Regions from separate parts of the Pandoraea apista genome, predicted to be linked through region 2. Evidence: predicted binding sites of a transcription regulator. Region 2 holds the regulator's gene; each other region holds the start of a gene.
The links. The regulator LexA, encoded in region 2, represses DNA repair genes until DNA is damaged. The targets are predictions, from matches to a motif close to ACTGTATNNNNATACAGT.
Positions count from the first base shown of each region.

Region 1: a site for LexA is predicted at 1,613-1,630, ahead of recA (recombinase RecA). Genes of this name have one in related genera too.
Region 3: a site for LexA is predicted at 2,362-2,379, ahead of imuA (translesion DNA synthesis-associated protein ImuA). Genes of this name have one in related genera too.
Region 4: a site for LexA is predicted at 2,065-2,082, ahead of AT395_RS06980 (DUF2471 family protein). Genes of this name have one in related genera too.

Region 1 is NZ_CP013481.2:852,995-857,499, reverse strand. Features, by position in the region: gene recX (recombination regulator RecX) at 1-398, opposite strand, end outside; gene recA (recombinase RecA) at 493-1,557, opposite strand; gene AT395_RS03920 (response regulator transcription factor) at 1,760-2,449, shown strand; gene AT395_RS03915 (sensor histidine kinase) at 2,500-4,161, shown strand; gene AT395_RS03910 (MFS transporter) at 4,333-4,505, shown strand, end outside.
Region 2 is NZ_CP013481.2:2,559,137-2,563,641, reverse strand. Features, by position in the region: gene AT395_RS11940 (sulfate ABC transporter substrate-binding protein) at 1-935, opposite strand, end outside; gene lexA (transcriptional repressor LexA) at 1,364-2,017, shown strand; gene AT395_RS11930 (hypothetical protein) at 2,184-2,612, shown strand; gene AT395_RS11925 (enoyl-CoA hydratase/isomerase family protein) at 2,662-3,774, opposite strand; gene typA (translational GTPase TypA) at 3,988-4,505, opposite strand, start outside.
Region 3 is NZ_CP013481.2:1,836,286-1,840,790, forward strand. Features, by position in the region: gene AT395_RS08515 (CsgG/HfaB family protein) at 1-592, opposite strand, end outside; gene AT395_RS08520 (Nramp family divalent metal transporter) at 927-2,237, opposite strand; gene imuA (translesion DNA synthesis-associated protein ImuA) at 2,400-3,287, shown strand; gene AT395_RS08530 (Y-family DNA polymerase) at 3,217-4,505, shown strand, end outside.
Region 4 is NZ_CP013481.2:1,510,150-1,514,654, forward strand. Features, by position in the region: gene AT395_RS06975 (exonuclease domain-containing protein) at 1-1,466, opposite strand, end outside; gene AT395_RS06980 (DUF2471 family protein) at 1,485-2,036, opposite strand; gene AT395_RS06985 (glutathione S-transferase C-terminal domain-containing protein) at 2,181-2,900, shown strand; gene AT395_RS06990 (GGDEF domain-containing protein) at 2,966-4,144, opposite strand; gene AT395_RS06995 (DUF4019 domain-containing protein) at 4,264-4,505, shown strand, end outside.

The DNA.
Region 1 (4,505 bases), 1.7 Mb from region 2:
CGGGCACGCGCCAGTTCCGTACTCCGCAACTGTTCCGAGAGGGCCGCGACTGTCTCGGCGTCGACCTGATGTTGTTTGAGTTCGTTGACGATACGTGTCGTGCCCATACGCGATGCACGCCGGTTCACCACACTTTCCGCAAACCGTTCGTTGGACAGCCAACGCTCTTGCTCAAGACTGTCGAGCACGCGATCGAGCGCTTCGGGGTCCTCGGCATCGGCGAACGGCACGAGCTTGCGGCGCAGCTCAGTCCGGCTGTATTCCCGACGCGCAAGATAAGAGAGCGCACGCGCCTTGAGGCTGAGCACGGGCTTGCGCGATCGCTTGACCGAAACGGCCTCGTCCCCCGGTGGGGGCGGCGGTACCTCCGGGTCTCGGGGAGGACGGCGATTGATCATGACGTCATCGTGGCGCAATCAGGACTGAACTAGAAAACAAAAACGGCAACGCGACGCCGCAAGGCTTCGCGTTGCCGTTCCGAAGCGGAGGCTATCAGGCCTCGTCTTGTTCTTCGATCTCGCCGGTCTCGTTGATCGCCGTCACGCCGAGCGATGCACGCACCTTGTTTTCGATCTCGTGGGCAATCTCCGGATTTTCACGCAGGAACTCACGCGCGTTGTCCTTGCCCTGACCGATCTTTTCACCGTTGTAGCTGTACCAGGCGCCGGCTTTTTCGACGATCTTGGCGTTCACGCCCAGATCGATGATTTCGCCTTCGCGCGAGATCCCCTGACCGTACAAGATATCGAAGATGGCTTCGCGGAACGGCGGCGAGACCTTGTTCTTGACGACCTTGACGCGGGTTTCGTTACCGACGACCTCGTCACCCTTCTTGATCGAACCGATACGGCGAATGTCCAGACGCACCGACGAGTAGAACTTCAGCGCATTGCCGCCCGTCGTGGTTTCCGGATTGCCGAACATCACACCGATCTTCATACGAATCTGGTTGATGAAGATCACCGTGCTGTTCGTACGCTTGATGGTGCCAGTCAGCTTACGCAGAGCCTGAGACATCAGACGTGCTTGCAGACCCGGCAACGAATCGCCCATCTCACCTTCGATTTCGGCCTTCGGCACCAGCGCCGCGACCGAGTCGATGATGATGAGGTCGATCGAGCCCGAGCGCACCAGCGCATCGGCGATTTCCAACGCCTGCTCGCCCGTGTCCGGCTGCGAGATCAGCAGATCCGGCACCGAGACGCCCAACTTGCTTGCGTATCCGACGTCGAGGGCGTGCTCTGCGTCGATGAACGCGCAGGTGCCGCCGATTTTCTGCATTTCAGCCACGACTTGCAGCGTCAGCGTGGTCTTACCCGACGATTCCGGTCCGTAGATTTCGATCACGCGGCCGCGCGGCAGGCCACCCACGCCAAGCGCGATGTCCAGGCCCAGCGAGCCGGTCGAGACGACCTGGATGTCCGCTTCGACCTCGCCGTCGCCCAGACGCATGATCGAGCCCTTGCCGAATTGCTTTTCGATCTGCGCGAGGGCGGCGGCAAGCGCCTTGCCTTTCTCGGCCGACAGATTGGCAGACCCTTTCTTGCTTTCTTCCATGAATCGTCCTTTGATATGATGAGCGAGACGGCTCGAGTGAGGCGTGAATGCCAGTACTGTATAAAAAACCAGTGCTCTTTGCAAGTGCCTGTTGTCCGAAAGCGCCGAAACGACAAAAAAAGCCGCGAACCACGCGCCGCAACATCACAGGAGACACACCGCTGCCGTCAGGCGACGGTGCCTACACAAGCCTATCACGCCCATGCGAATTCTCATCGCAGAGGATGACAGCATTCTGGCTGACGCCCTGACCCGCTCGCTGCGTCAGGGGGGCTACGCCGTCGATCACGTCAAGACGGGGCTTGAAGCCGACTCCGCGCTCTCCGCCCAGACGTTCGATCTGCTGATTCTCGACCTCGGTTTGCCACGCCTGCCCGGTCACGAAGTTCTGCGCCGGCTGCGCGCCCGTAATTCCCATCTGCCCGTATTGATTCTGACGGCATCCGACAGCGTCGATGCCCGCGTTAAGGGTCTCGATCTCGGCGCAGACGACTACATGGCCAAGCCCTTCGCGCTGGCCGAACTCGAAGCCCGCGTGCGTGCGTTGACCCGGCGAGGCGCGGGCGGCGGCTCCACGGTCATTCGCCACGGACCGCTCAGTTTCGATCAGGTCGGACGCACCGCCTACATCAACGAGCAAATGCTCGACCTGTCTGCCCGTGAACTCGAATTGCTCGAAGTCCTGCTGCTGCGTACCGGCCGGCTGGTCTCCAAGGAGCAACTCGTCGATCATCTGTGCGGTTGGGGTGAAGAGGTCAGCAACAACGCCATCGAGGTGTACATGCATCGGCTGCGCAAGAAGATCGAGCCCAGCGGCGTACGCATCGCCACGATCCGTGGGTTGGGGTATTGTCTGGAGAAGCCGGCCGCCGCGCCCGCCAACGCGGCCTAGTGCGTCGCTTGCGGCGTCAGCCGTTCCAGCCTCTTTAGTCTTCCCGTCCGATGCGTCTGAGCTTTCGCCACCACCATCGCGCCACCCTAGCGGACCCGGACGCCTCGTCTCCTCCAGTGCAGTCGGCAGACGGCGTGTCCGCAAGACGCGGCGCCGACACGTCCAACGCACCCAACGCGGCCGCCTCGCCGACCGACGACACCGACCCGTTCGATCCCTACGCCGATCCTTTCGTGCGACCGGGCTTCGGCGCGCCGCTCGAGCGCGAGGCCGAGCCGCCGCCGCGCTCGCTTTTCGGCGAGATCCTCGACTGGATGCTCGCGCCGCTGCTGCTGCTCTGGCCGATGAGCATTGCCGTGACGTATCTCGTCGCGAAATCGATTGCCAACGGCCCGTTCGACCGGGCGCTCGAGACCAATACTTACGTGCTCGCCCAGCAAGTGCACTCGGATCGTGGACAAGTCACGTTGACACTCCCCATGCCCGCGCGCGATCTGCTGCGCGCCGACGCCACCGACAGCGTCTACTTCCAGGTACTCGGGGCGAAGGGGGAACTGGTGGCCGGCACGGCGGAACTCCCCTTGCCGCATGAAGATGATCGCCCGCAGCCGGGTGTCGTGCAGTTTCGAGACGAAAGCGTCGGCGGCAACGACATCCGCGTCGCGTTCACCTATGTCGATCTGCCCCGCATAGCGCCGCCGGGCAGCATGGCGCTCGTGCAGGTTGCAGAGACACTCGACAAGCGCAGTCAACTGGCGAACGAAATCATCAAAGGCGTGATCCTGCCGCAGTTTGTGATTCTGCCGCTGGCCATCATCCTCGTATGGTTCGGTCTGTCGCGCGGTCTCGCGCCGCTGCATGCCTTGCAGGAACACATTCGCGCCCGACGCCCCGACGATCTGTCACCGCTCGAAGCGCGACAGGCGCCGCCGGAGATCGCGCCGCTCGTGGGCTCGCTGAACGATCTGCTCGGACGGCTCGAACAGAACATGAAGCTCCAGCAGCGCTTTATCGCCGACGCCGCTCACCAGCTCAAGACACCGCTGGCCGGACTGCGCATGCAAGCGGAACTCGCCTTGCGTCAGACATCTCCTGACGAACTACGCCGTTCGCTCTCGCAAATCGCGGTGAGTTCCGAACAGGCGGCGCGTCTCGTCAATCAGTTGCTGGCGCTGGCCCGTGCAGAGAACAGCGCGAACGACGCCGCCGCCTTCACGCCGGTCAACCTCAGCGTGCTCGCCCGCAGTGCCATGCAGGACTGGTTCCAGGCGGCCTTCGCCAAACGGATCGACCTTGGCTTCGAGGAGCCGCCGTTCCCGGTGCATCTGTCGGGCCAACCGGTGATGCTGCGCGAACTGCTCAACAATCTGATCGACAACGCGATCCGCTACACGCCACCGGGCGGCAAAGTCACGGTTCGCCTGCGGCACGAGGCGTCGGACGGCTTCATCCATCTCGAGGTGGAAGACACGGGACCGGGCATTCCGGCAGCGGAGCGTCCGCGCGTGTTCGAGCGCTTCTATCGCATTCTCGGCAGCGACAGCGATGGCAGCGGTCTGGGGCTGGCCATCGTGCGTGAGATCGTTCAGATTCATCGGGGCGATGTAAGCGTGCTCGACCATGTCGACGCCCAGCACCCCGAAGCAACCGGCACGCTCATCCGGGTGACATTCCCGCTCGCAGACGCGCCTATCGAAAACCCGCATGCATGACGAAAACACGCGAAACGCGGTCGATTTCATACCAAAGTCGAGGGTAAGTCCCTAGCAACGTAAGGTTCGAGTCAGTTTGGCGTCAGACGGCGGTAAGGTTGTCCTCCAATAATCAGTTGCAACGGCCCGGGCACGACCCAGGGGCGTGCTTACATTACAGGAGACAACCGCATGGCTACTGCAACGACAGCCGCTACGCATGCGCCGATGACCAAAGAGGAACGGAAGGTCATCTTCGCGTCGTCGCTGGGCACAGTGTTCGAGTGGTACGACTTTTATCTGGCCGGTTCGTTGGCCGCTTTCATCAGCAGACACTTCTTCTCGGGCATCAATCCGACGGCGGC
Region 2 (4,505 bases):
AGCTTGAGCTTCGGATATTGCGACTCGTACTTCTTCGCGATTTCCGGCGAGCGCGGACGATAGAAGTGCTTCGCGGCGATTTCCTGGCCTTGCGGCGAATACAGCCATTGCAGATAGGCCTCGGCAGCCTTGCGGGTACCGTGCTTGTCGACATTCTTGTCGACTACGGCCACCGGCGGCTCCGTCAGAATCGAAGACGACGGCACCACAATGTCGAACTTGTCCGGACCGAGATCCTTTACCGAGAGCAGCGCTTCGTTTTCCCAGGCGATCAGCACGTCGCCGATGCCGCGCTCCACGAAAGTCGTGGTCGCGCCGCGCGCGCCCGAATCGAGCACGCCCACGTTCTTATAGAGTGCCTTGACGAAATCCTGCGCCTTTTGCTCGTTGCCACCCGGTTGCTTAAGGGCGTAGAGCCACGCGGCAAGGTAATTCCAGCGGGCGCCGGCCGACGTCTTCGGGTTCGGCGTCACCACGCTGATACCCGGCTTGACGAGGTCGCCCCAGTCCTTGATGCCCTTCGGGTTGCCCTTGCGCACCAGCAGCACGATCGTGGAGGTGTACGGGGTGGCGTTATCCGGCAGGCGTTTCTGCCAGTCCTTGTTCACGAGACCGGCTTGCGCCAGTTCGTCGATGTCGGCAGAGATACCGAGCGTGACAACGTCGGCGGGCGCACCGTCGAGCACGGTGCGGGCTTGCTTGCCCGAGCCACCGTGCGAAGCCTTCACCGTCACCGTGTCGCCGCTGGTCTGCTTGTAGTGGGCTTCGAACGCCTTGTTGTAGTCCGCATATAGCTCACGCGTCGGGTCATACGACACGTTGAGCAGCGACAGGCTCGCAGCCTGCGCCTGAATCGTCATGCCAGCGGCCAGCGCCAGGCCGCCCAGTGCGACCGCCAGCTTTTTAGCTTTCCATCCCCGTGCTGCTTTGCTCATGACTTGCGCTCCTTGTTTGCTTCTCGTGTGTAGGAGGCCAGTCTATGAGGGCGGCTAAATAATTAAAAATAATATTTTTTCTTTTGTTTATGCCGGAATAAGGATTAGAGAAATCGTGCTGAACCGTGAATTCCGACCGGTCAAACGCCCGCCGAGCCATTGCCGGCGGCCTCTGACGGCCATTGCGGCTCATTGCCGCCCTCTAGCCCCCTTCTCTTGCCGATGACCGTGAGAAAGACCGGTGTGCAACCCCGGTTCGGCCGTTCGTAACGGGAAACATTTTGGAATCGCATTTATTGCGCGCGCAGCACGAGACCAAAAGCATGCGGGGCGCAGCAAGAACTTCATGCACAACTTGAAGTTTTCCCTTGCCTTTTTGCAAACACTGTACAAAAATACAGCCACCTGTGCTTCCATACAGTGATGCCATGATCAAACTTACCGCCCGACAACAGCAGGTCTACGAACTGGTCCGACAAGCGATCGAGCGCACCGGCTTTCCGCCGACACGCGCTGAAATCGCCGCCGAACTGGGCTTCTCTTCTGCCAATGCCGCGGAGGAACACCTGCGGGCGCTAGCGCGCAAAGGGGTGATCGAACTGGCTGCAGGGCAGTCGCGAGGCATCCGTCTCAAGCGTCTGGACGAAGCCGGTGGAGCGCACCAGTTCACGCTGCCGCACATGGGCCTGATGCAGTTGTCTCTGCCTCTCGTCGGCCGCGTGGCTGCCGGCAGCCCGATCCTTGCGCAGGAACATATTGAACGCAACTTCCAGTGCGACCCGAACATGTTCGCGCGCCAACCCGACTACCTGCTGAAGGTACGCGGAATGTCGATGCGCGACGCAGGCATTCTCGACGGCGATTTGCTGGCGGTACAGAAGGCCGCCGATGCCCGCGAAGGTCAGATCGTCGTGGCGCGTCTTGGCGACGACGTGACCGTTAAACGGTTTCACCGTGTGCCGGGCGGTGTAGAACTGATTGCCGAGAATCCTGACTTTGAGAACATCAACGTCAATGAAGGTAGCGGCGACTTTGCGCTGGAAGGAATTGCGGTCGGTCTGATCCGCAACAACGACCTCTAAGCGCGAATGCGGGGACTGCGCGCTGTAGCGCAGCACCCCACTCCCTGAAGCATTGTTTCTCCGACTGCGCCGGGCTGGGTCCGGCGCCCGTGCCCTGCTGCGCCCGCGATTTGCGAAACCTGCGGCAGGACACGCCTCTCAGACCCACATGAACAAGGATCGCATCATGGCTCGACTCTTTGGTTTGCTGCGTACGTCTTTCGGTCAATCGCAAGTGCGTGTGTCGTCACAGGCTCTGATGTCGGCCGTGTATGGACTCTCAGCCCTGTCCGGCCCGTTTGCATCGGCTCCCGTCGTCGCCCGCTCCTATACCGTGCCCGCACGCTCGCGCACCGCAGCCCTGCCCCGTGCGCTCACGGCCGCCGTCGCATCTGCAACGCGTCGCACGTGTCCGTCCGGGAAAGCCATCAAGGCATCGCGTAACGTGCGCGAACTTGCGCGTCGCGACATGCGGGAGCCTGAAGCAGGTCGCGCGGGTCACGACGTGCGCGTATATCGCGATGTGTCGCACATCGTAATGGTCGGCAGCATTGCCGATATCTGCCGCAAACTGGATCAGGCCGTCGGCGAGCAATTCTGTCTGGCAGCGGTATAAATCTTCAGGCGCCCCGGTGCCGCCTTTCGCAACGGCTGCTACCGGGAACCTACCGACCCAGTTCGCGCAGCGGATTGTCCGCGCCCGCACGCTCGCCGTCGAAGAAGCGCGCCACATCGGCAGGTTTTACCGATTCGATGTCGGCATGTTGCCAGCGCGGCGCGTGATCCTTGTCAACAACCAATGCGCGAATGCCCTCGACACTCTCTGCGCCCGTGCGGCCATCGAGATTGAAAACGCTGCGCATCATTAACCACTCTTCACGCAGTTCGTCAGCCAACGAAAGTTGACGTGCACGCCGCACCTGCTCCAAGGTGACGCACACCATCAGCGGCGAGCGCTTGCTGCGCAGCAGATGCTCCGTCTCTTCGGCCCAGCCCGAGTACTCGCAGCGTGCTTCACGCTGGAGCGCCTTCAGAATCGCGGGCATGTCCGACAGACCGAAGTGACTGTCGATCACATCGCGCAGCGGGGCGAGCTTGCCTGACGCCAGACCGGCAGGCGGCAGACTTTCCCTGGCAAATTCACGCGCCGCGTTAAGCACCGCGTCGCTGTCCTGCCAGTCGCCATTGGCCAGCAATTCACACAGCGCGGGCAACGACGCACGCGGAACAACGACGTCGGCCAGACCGATTTCGCACGCGTCGACCGCGCCGAACACGATGCCTGTGGTGCCGAGATACTCACCGAGATGCCCTGCGAGATTCGCAAGGAAGTATCCACCGCCAACGTCGGGGAACAAACCGATTGCCGTCTCCGGCATGGCCATGCGCGTTGCTTCGGTAACGATGCGCAATGCGGCGCCTTGCGAGATTCCCATGCCGCCGCCCATCACCACGCCATCCATCAGCGCAATGTAAGGCTTCGGATACGTAGCGATCGTGTAGTTCAGCGTGTACTCGTCAGTGAAGAAATCCATGATGTCGGTGCGCCCCACGCGCACGGCCTCATGGAAATAGCGAATGTCACCCCCCGCACACAAGCCCTTCTCGCCTTCGCCTTGCAATACAACGCCCAACACCTTGGGATCGCTGCGCCAGGCGTCGAGTGCCGACGCCATCGCGCGAATCATGTCGTGCGAGAGCGCATTGAGCGCCTTTGGGCGTGTCAGGGTAATGAAGCCGATGCGGCCGCGGATTTCGCTTCGAACAAATTCGGTCATATCTGGCGAGTGCTTCAGAAATGTCAACGGAACGGACGCGCGCGCAACGCGGTCCTCTCGGGGGCTATCGACAGCATGCAGGCACGCGGGCGCCGCATGTCATACACCACAGCGAAAACAAAAAAGCCGGTGCGAAAGGCACCGGCTCTTTTCCAACAGATTAGCGTGCGTCACGCAGCAGTTGCCCGCTACGCCGCGACACCATCGCCGGCTTTACTTCTGTTCACGCGATGCACGCTTGCGCTCGTGTTCCACGAGGTAGCGCTTGCGCAGACGAATCGTTTGCGGCGTGACTTCAACCAGTTCGTCGTCGTCGATGAACTCGACCGCGTATTCGAGGCTCATGGCGATCGGCGGCACCAGACGCACGGCTTCGTCGGTACCCGACGCACGCACGTTCGTGAGCTGCTTGCCCTTGATCGGGTTGACCACGAGGTCGTTATCACGGCTGTGGATACCGATGATCATGCCTTCGTACAGCGCGTCGCCCGGCGATACGAACATGCGGCCGCGATCCTGCAGCTTCCACAGTGCGTAGGCCACGGCAGCGCCGTCGTCTTGCGAGATCAGCACGCCATTGCGGCGCTCGCCCAACGTACCATCCTTGAGCGGAGCGTAAGCGTCGAAAATGTGGCTCATCAAGCCCGTGCCACGGGTCATCGACAGGAATTCCCCCTGGAAGCCGATCAGCCCGCGAGCCGGAATGCGGTATTCGAGGCGCGTACGGCCGC
Region 3 (4,505 bases), 720 kb from region 2:
TGACGGCTTCGCGCATCGCGAGGTCAAGCACCTTGCCGTTGAGCGTCGAGTCATAGCCCGCAGTGCCGCCGAAGCCGATCACTTCGCGGTTCGACAGCGCAAACTCACCCGCGCCACCGCTCGAATAGACGACTTCCGACGTAGCAATGTCGACCACGTTCAGGTTGACCTTGGCGTAAGCGACCTGCTCGCGGCCCCGGCCGAGAATACCGAAGAGTTGCTTGTCGCCCACTTCCTTGCGACCGAACTCGACAACGTCGCCGGTGATCACGTAGTCGGCACCCTTGAGCGTTTGCTGGGTCTTCTTGATATCGGCTTCCTGACGGATCTCGGCCATGTTGTCGCGGTCGAGCACGTTGAAGCGATTGGTTTGTTGCAGATGCGTAATCAGGATCGTCTTGGCCTGGCTGCCGAGTCGGTCGACGTTATCGGAAAAAACGCCACGCATGTACGCAGAACGGTTGTCGAACTTGCCGACAGCGATCGGCGTGCGTACCCCCACGTACGGACGGCTGGCACTTTCCACCTTGGCGACTTGCATGGTGCGCGAGCTTTCGGTGGCGCAACCGCCAAGCACGCCGACGGCGACCATGGCGGCGCTGAGCAGCGCAATGCTGGACTTGCTTTTCTGCACGGTGATACCCCTGTATGTGTTATGACCCGGCAGGCGATGCGTGGTGGCGTCGCACTGTCACGAGCCTCTGATCTCTTCCCGATTCGTAGTGCTTTACTGTTTTTCGTTCGGGCAAGGGGAGCGATCTTAGCACGCTCTTTTTGCGAGTTGATACCCCGTAATACGAGGCATACGCTCGCTGCGCTAAGCAGCGAGCGGCGCTTGGCGATTCACTCGCACAGTATTCCCCTCATGTTTTTGACAGGAGTTGCCATGGCCGACAGCGACGCTTGCCCGCTGCCGCCTCGCGGCTTTAGTCGAGTCCGAAAATCAGCAACAGGTTGGTACCGGTGATGACGGCGAAGAGGACCCATGCAAACACTTGCGTGGGACGTCCGATGGTGTCGCCGTTCATCACGCGTGGGTCGCTGACCGAGCGGATCAGCGGCCACATGGCGAACGGCAGTTGCAGGCTGAGCAGCACCTGACTCCATACGAGCAACTTGCCGACGGCACCGTCGCCCAGCCACAGCACGCCGATCAGCGCAGGCACGAGTGCGAGTCCTCGGGTAATCAGGCGGCGCTGGTAGCAGGGGATCTTCATTTTCAGAAAGCCATCCATGATGACTTGCCCGGCGATGGTGCCGGTGAGCGTCGAGCTTTGCCCGGATGCCAGCAAGGCGATACCGAACAGGAACGCAGCCGCACTGCCCGCAATCGGTGTGATGAGCAGATACGCCTGCTCGATATCGGTGACGTTGGTCTGGCCGCTGGCGTGAAATACCGAACCGGCAAGAATCAGAATGGCCGCATTCACGCCCATGGCGATCACCAGCGAGACCCAGGTGTCGATGCGAACCAGCATGAGGGTATCGCGCACATCGCCGCGCTTGCCCCCGACCACGCGCCGCGTCTGCACGACGGAGGAGTGCAGGTAGAGGTTGTGGGGCATGATCGTGGCGCCGACGATACCGAGCGCCAGCACGATGGCGTCGCGCCGGTCGTGGCTGGGGGCGCCGGGCACGAGGCCCGCGGCCACGGCATGCCAGTCGGGCGGCACCATCGCTACCTGCGCCACAAAGCAGAACGCCATTGTGCCGATCAGCCCGAAGACGATGGCTTCGATCTGCCGAAAGCCTTTGCCCTGCAACCCGAGCACGATCATCGTGTCGAGCGCGGTGAGTACGATGCCCCAGGCGATCGGCACGCCCAGCAGCAGTTTGAACGCGAGTGCGCAGCCGAGGACTTCGGCGATATCGCAGGCGATGATCGAGATCTCGGCGGTGATCCATTGCACGAGGCGTCCCGCGCGGCCATAGCGGTCGTAGCTCGCCTGCGCGAGGTCGCGTCCGGCCACCAGACCCAGCCGGGCGGCAAGCATCTGCAGAAAGATGGCTGCGAGGCTCGAGAGCGCGACCACCCAAAGCAGCGAGTAGCCGAATTGCGATCCGGCCTGAATGTCCGTCGCCCAGTTGCCGGGGTCCATGTAACCGATCGCGACGAGCAGTCCGGGACCGGCGAAGCGTTTGAGCTTGATCCAGCGCGATTCGCGCGCGTCGATGACGATGCTGCCCTTGACCTCGGAGGGGCAGAAGGGCGCGGTGGCTGTGGTTGGCAGAGGCATGGGGGGAGGGAATTCGTCCAATGGCGTCAACGTTATCCGGGCCGGCGTTCGCTCGCAAGCCTGATTCAAGATCATGACGCCAGGCGTTGCATAGATAGCGCAAAAACAGAATGCAGGCTGCTATACTGTACATTCATACAGTATTTTGGTTGAGCAATGACCTTGCCGCTTTCCTCTTTGCCTGCCGGGCTTTGGCGCGCCAGTGAGCTGGCGCGTTGCCAACGTGCTGGTCACACCACGGGCTTTGCCGCGCTCGACGCCGAGTTGCCCGGCGCCGGGTGGCCGCATGGCGCGGTAACGGAATTGTTGAGCGAGCGTCCGGGCATTGGCGAATGGCGGTTGCTGGCGCCGGTGTTGCGCGATCTGACTCAGGCGGGGCAGCCGGTGATGGTGGTTGCGCCGCCGATGCTGCCGTATGCCCCGGCGCTGGCAGGCTGGGGAATCGACCTGCGCTGGCTCAGTGTCGTGATGCGTCCGCCTTGTCAGACACGTTCGCGTCCGGTGGCAGGGACACGCGGTGGACGCGGCGGGCGCGGCGGGCGCAGCGTGACGGCCGAGGATCGGGACATGCTCTGGTGTGCCGAGCAGGCGCTCAAAAGCGCGTGCTGCGGTGCGGTGCTGACCTGGCTTCCTGCCGCAACGCCGGAGCAGATCCGGCGGCTTCAGGTCGCGGCGGGTGGCGGCGAGACGCTGACCTGGGTGATACGCAGACCCGCCGCCGCGGCCACGGCGTCGGCGGCGCCGCTGAGGTTGGGGCTGAGCGTCGGGGAAGGGAGCCGCCTCGGCGTGCAGTTTCACAAGCGTCGCGGACCGCCTCGTCTTGAGCCGCTCTGGTTGACGTTGCCAGCGCCCTATACGCGTGCCCCACAACCGGTGACGGGAATTGCCGACGATGAGCGGCCGATGCTTGTCAGGCCCGATCCGGCCCCTTCGATCGCACCGTCCACGGTGTCTTTGGTTTCTGCTTCCGGAGTCTCGCATGGCTTGCTGGATCGCCCTGCATCTGCCATATCTGGCGCTCGAGATCGCCTCTCCGCGCACGCTGGCTGACGCGTCGACCCACGGGCAGGCCGACACAACGGTCGTGCTCGCGCAGTCGCGTGTGTGGCAGGCGAGTGAAGCGGCGCAGGCTGCGGGGGTAAAACCGGGCATGCGTCGTGGCGGCGTGCTGGCGTTGCTACCACAAGCGAGATTTCACGATCGCGACGAGGCCGCCGAGACCGTAGCACTGGAAGCGCTGGCGCTGGCGTTGCTGCGTTTCGGGCCGGATGTTGCCATCGCTGCGCCGCAATGTGTGTTGATCGACGCAGCACCGAGCCTGCGCCTGTTCGGCGGTCTGGCATCGTTGGTGGCGCAGGTGCTCGAGAGTGCCGAGGCACTGGGGCATCGTGCGTCGCTGGGCATTGCCGCTACGGCCAGCGCAGCGGTGCTTCTCGCACTGGCCGGCGAATGGGCCTTGCCGACGCCGCCAGGGCGAATGCCCCTTCCGATACCGATGCCGGCCACGGCACCCATACCGACGCCGACGCCCATACCCATACCCACTCCGGCCGATCTCCCGCAACAACTCGACTCACTTTCGGTGACGTTATTGGCCGAGGCACAGCCGTGGCTCGACTGGCTTGCACAAATCGGCTGTGCGACGTTGGGCGAATTGCGTGCGCTGCCCGCGGCGGGCGTACGTCGCCGCTGTGGCGCCGATCTTCCCGCCGCACTCTCCCGGGCCTACGGCGAGGCGCCTGAGTCACCCCATTGGTATCGCGCACCGCCACACTTCGAGGCGGTGCTGCCGCTGCCATCGCTCACCCATGACATCGACGTGTTGCTCTTCGGCCTGCGCCGTTTGCTTGCGCAACTCACGGGGTGGCTGTCCGCAGGGCAACTGGCCACGCGCGCGCTCACGCTGGTACTCGAGCACGAGCCGCTAGGGCGGCAAACGCTGGCGCCGACGCGCTTCGACATCCGCCTCGCCGAAGCGAGTGCCGCGCCTGCACACTTGTTGTCGCTGTGCAAGGAACGGCTCGCCCGCTCGCCGTTAGTCGCCCCGGTGCTGACCTTGCGTCTCGACATCACGCAAACGGCCCCGCACGTTCCGCAAAGTGGCTCGCTGCTGCCCGAGCCGGGACGCGCCCGGCAGGATTTTGTGCAACTGTTGGAGCGCGTGGCGGCACGTCTGGGCGACGAGCATGTACGGCGTTTGCAGGTGCGTGGCGATCACAGGCCCGAGGCGGCGTTCGTCAGCGTGCCGTATGGGACGCCCGCGCGCGC
Region 4 (4,505 bases), 1.0 Mb from region 2:
GACGCCGCGAGGCGCCGGCCCAGCAAACGATAGATGTCGGGATCGAAGCCCGTCACCGCCGGCATGCTGTCGACCAGAGTGTCCAGTGCCTCGCGGGATGTCACGCTGCCGAGATATTGCCAACGGTCGATGACGTGGTATTCCACGTCGTCGGCGCGAGTCCCGGTGCCGTGTTCTTCAATCGCGATGGGGCCATCGTAGGGCCAGGTGTCGAGTTGCAGGGTGGTGAGGGCGTCGCGCACCCGCGCGGTATGTGCGGCAAGCGGCACATCGCCTACGCACGCGCCGTCGCATCGTTTGACCTGATAGCCAAAGCAGGGACGTCCGCCCGCCGCTTTCTCGAGCCCGAGTTGCGCGCAGCATAGACGATGCTCGTCGGCCAGCGCCCGAAGCGCACTCTCGGCACTCGCGCGCGACGAGAAGGTGCCATACAGCGCTTCGGCACTGGCGAAGTCGACCGTCTTCGCGCTCACGAGTTGGGGGGGGGCGCTATCGGCTGCGAGTTGCCAACTATAGAGACTCGACGTGCGACGCAACTGACGGTTATGCACCGGCTGCAATTGCTTGACCAATTGCGATTCCAACAGCAACGCACCCAGTTCACCTGTGGTTTGGCGCGCCTCAACGCGGCGGATTTCCTGCGAGATGCGCAAGTCCTTTGCGACTTGGTGATCGCTGGAAAAATGCGAGCGCACGCGTGACCGGATATCGACACTCTTGCCGACGTAAAGCAGTGTGTCGCCTTCGCCGTAGAAGAGATAAACGCCGGGACTGTCGGGCAGTGCGTCGATCGCTTCGTCCGGCAACTGCGGCGGCTGGCTCGAGCGTTTGGTGACCCGCTGCACAGCTTGGCCGATCAGATCGGGCGCATAAATCGTGTGGAGTTTCTGCCAGAATTGCCAGAGCAGATCGGCGTCCGCGAGCGCGCGGTGGCGGCCCAGCGGGGTGAGGCCGAAGCGTGCAATCAGGGCGTCCAGCCCATGACGGGCCGCCGAGGGAAACAGCAGACGCGAGAGTCGCACCGTGCAAAGTACGTCCGCCTGAAAGCTGATGCCGGCGCGCCGGAACTCGTTCTTGAGAAAGCCGTAGTCGAAGCGCGCATTGTGGGCGACGAACAGCTTGCCGTGCAGGCGTTCCGCCAGTCCTTCCGCCAACGTTGCGAACGACGGCTGACCGCGCACCATCTCGTTGGTGATCCCCGTCAATTGCTGGATGAACGGCGGAATCGGTTCGGCCGGATCCAGCAAAGTGCTCCATTGTTCGACACCGTGCGGGCCGACTTCGACAACGCCGATCTCAGTGATGCGGTCCTCGAGGGCGTTGCCGCCGGTCGTCTCCAGATCGACGAAGACCATCGGTGCGGGCAGGGAGCGGGCAAGGGCATCCGGGTCCATGACCTCGGACGCGACTTGTGTGCTGGCGTCCTCGACAGCGAATTCGGGCACTTCCTGAACCTCGTTGACCATAGTGATGAATGGCGGTGCTCAGGCGGCACACACCGGGCCGCTCGAACCCGGGCAGCGCGCGGCGATGGGCCGCACCGATCCACCCGCAGCGAACGACGAGGTGTCGTCACCGTGCAGGCGCTCACTGGCGAAGGCCTCGTCGAATACTGTCTCGAATGCGGCGGCGATGGCGCGAAACACTGCCGGCGCTGCGGCATCCGGCCAGTGCAGATCGACGGGCGCGTCGAGCGACGGCAGTTCGCCGTTGCGGCGCAGGGCCTCGTCGCCGGGCAGGCGTAGCAGGCGCGCAAGCACCCATGGCTCATGGCGGGCGTGCAGCCCGATATCGGCCTCCGCTTCATCGGCGATGGCCACGAGCGTGCGCCAGTCCAGTGCCGGTGTCAGGACGACCGCCCCCGATTTGTCAGACTCGCTCGCCCGCGTGCCGGTTGCCGTGGCGGCGTATGGCGACGCGGCCTCCGTCATGCCCGAACGTTGCTGCGCGTAACGTGCGGCGATCTCGCGCACGATGCCGGCAAGATCGCGTTCGGCGGCGTTCAGCGCCAGTTGATCCCAGTCGATGATTTCCATAAGACATTCCTCGATTGGGGGATATGATACTGTATAAAACCACAGTGTGCGAGAGACGTGGCCTCGTTAGCCTGACGGGGTCGCCGCCGGCGTCGCTGCGTGTAATACTCTGCGCCATTCCCATTGCGCAGGAGCCTGCCCTCGATGTTGACCCTGTACACCTTTGGCCCGGCATTCGGGCTTCCGGACGCCAGCCCGTTCGTCGTCAAGGCGGAAATGCTGCTCAAGCTCGCCGGATTGCCGTATCAGACGGATCGTGGTGGTTTTCGGCGCGCACCCAAGGGCAAACTGCCCTATATCGACGACAACGGCGAGATCGTGGCGGACTCGACACTGATCCGGTTGCACATCGAACGCAAATACGGGTTCGACTTCGATGCAGGCCTGACACCTGAGCAACGGGGGGCGGCGTGGATGTTCGAGAAGGCGTTGGAGGACCATTTCTACTGGCATGTAGTGCAGGCGCGCTGGTGCAACGAGGAGAACTTCGCCAGAGGCCCCGCCTCGTTCTTCAAGGCAATTCCCTGGCCGGTGCGTCCGATGGCTCAGGCATTCATCCGCCGCAAGATCCGGGGCACCTTGCACGGGCAAGGAACCGGGCGTTATACGCCGCAGGAGCAAGCACAACTGCTCAAGCGCGGCGCGCAGGCCGCAGCCCAGTTGCTGGGTGACAAACCGTACTTTTTTGGACGGTCGCCGTGCGGCGCCGATGCCACCGCGTTTGGTTTCATCGCAAGCGCCATGTCGCCGCACTTCCGGATGACGCTGCGCGACGAGATCGAAAACCATCCGAATCTGACCGAGTACGTGGCGCGCATGCGCCGCGAGTTCTTCGCCGACGCGAGCGATGGCTCTCACGCCTGAGCCGTCCGAGCCGGGGTTGTGTGGCTAAGGCAAGCGAGGTTGGGTGGGGCAGGGCAGGCGCAGCGTCAGCCCGCCTCGGACGCGGTCTCGTCGCTTGAGAGAACGTCCGAGAGCACGAGGTTGCGTCCGGAGATCTTTGCGGCGTACAACGCCCGATCGGCGCGCATGCACAGCGCTTCGAGGCTTTCGTGTTCGTGCCACGTCGCCACACCGCCGCTGAGCGTGTAATGACAGACGCCGAACGGACCGGCCACCAGATGGCGGCTCGCCTGAGTGCGCAGCCGCTCGGCAATGCGAATGGCGCCGGGGGTATCCGTGCCCGGCAGTAACACCGCGAACTCCTCTCCTCCCAATCGCCCGAACACGTCGCCTTCGCGCAAGCTATCTCGCACGAGCTTCACGAATTCGCGCAGCACCGTGTCGCCGCCTGCGTGGCCATGCGTGTCGTTGATTTGCTTGAAGTGATCGAGGTCGATCACCACGATCGACAGCGGCCAGCTGCGCGCGAGGGCGCGTGCCATTTCCTGACGGGCCAGCAGGTCGAAGTGTTTGCGCGAAAGCGCGCCGGTCAGGTAGTCGCGATTGGCGGCCTCTTCGGCGGTGGCGAGCATGGCGTCGTGGATCATCATGACCGCCCCCATCGTCATGGCAGGCATGACGATCGTGCCGATCGTGAGCATGACGGCGTTGAACATGGTCGGTGCAAATAACTCCGGACCGGGCGCCGGCGTCAGACCGAAGATTGCGCCACGGACCGCATGCCCGATGGCGAACACCGTCGCAAGGCCTGCCGTCAACCAATAGTTATAGGGATGGCGGCGCGGCGGGATGTGGCGCGCAATGAGCAGCGCCGTGGCGAGCAGCATCGCGGCGTGATAGGCGGAGACAACGACCACCCGCACTTGCGGATTGTCCGTGCCGTAGAACCACACGAGTATCGCTGCCGCGAGCACGCCCAGCGACGCCCCCAGCCACCGCCAATGGGGCGGCTGGCCGAGAAAGCGGGCGCATCCGGCGTAATAAAACAACAAGCCACCGGCGAGCGCGATATTGGCAAAAGGCACCGACAGGAAGTCGGGCACAACGCCACGCAGGGCGAATAGCGGCAGGGCGATCAGCACCGCCACGTTGGCGATGCACCATTCGCGCACGCCCGCCACGCGTGAGCGTAGAAGAGAACCCACGATCAGCAACATCATGAAGCTGAGCAGTGAGGTGATCGCGAGCAGGGACGTCGTCAACATGGCGATGACCAACGGGGGGGAACGGGCATTTGTTGTGCATTGTAATGTACGCCGCTGCGCGCGTTACACGCCAGTAGAATGGCCGGGTTAGTCTTTCTCGTTTCAAGGAGTTTGCGTCAATGTTGACGACACAGTCATTCGCGTCGGATCGTTCCCGTCACGCCCGCCGCTTCGGTCTCTTGCGCGCATTGGCGCTGGCCGCGAGCGTGGCCGGCAGCCTGAGCGCTTTGCCGGTACAGGCGCAGCAGGAGCCGCTACAGCGTCGCATGACGCAGCCGCCGCTGTTTTCCTCCCCCGCCAGCGGCGCGAAGGCGCCAGCCGCAGACATCAATCGCGACATGCGCCCGGCGCTTGAGGCCGC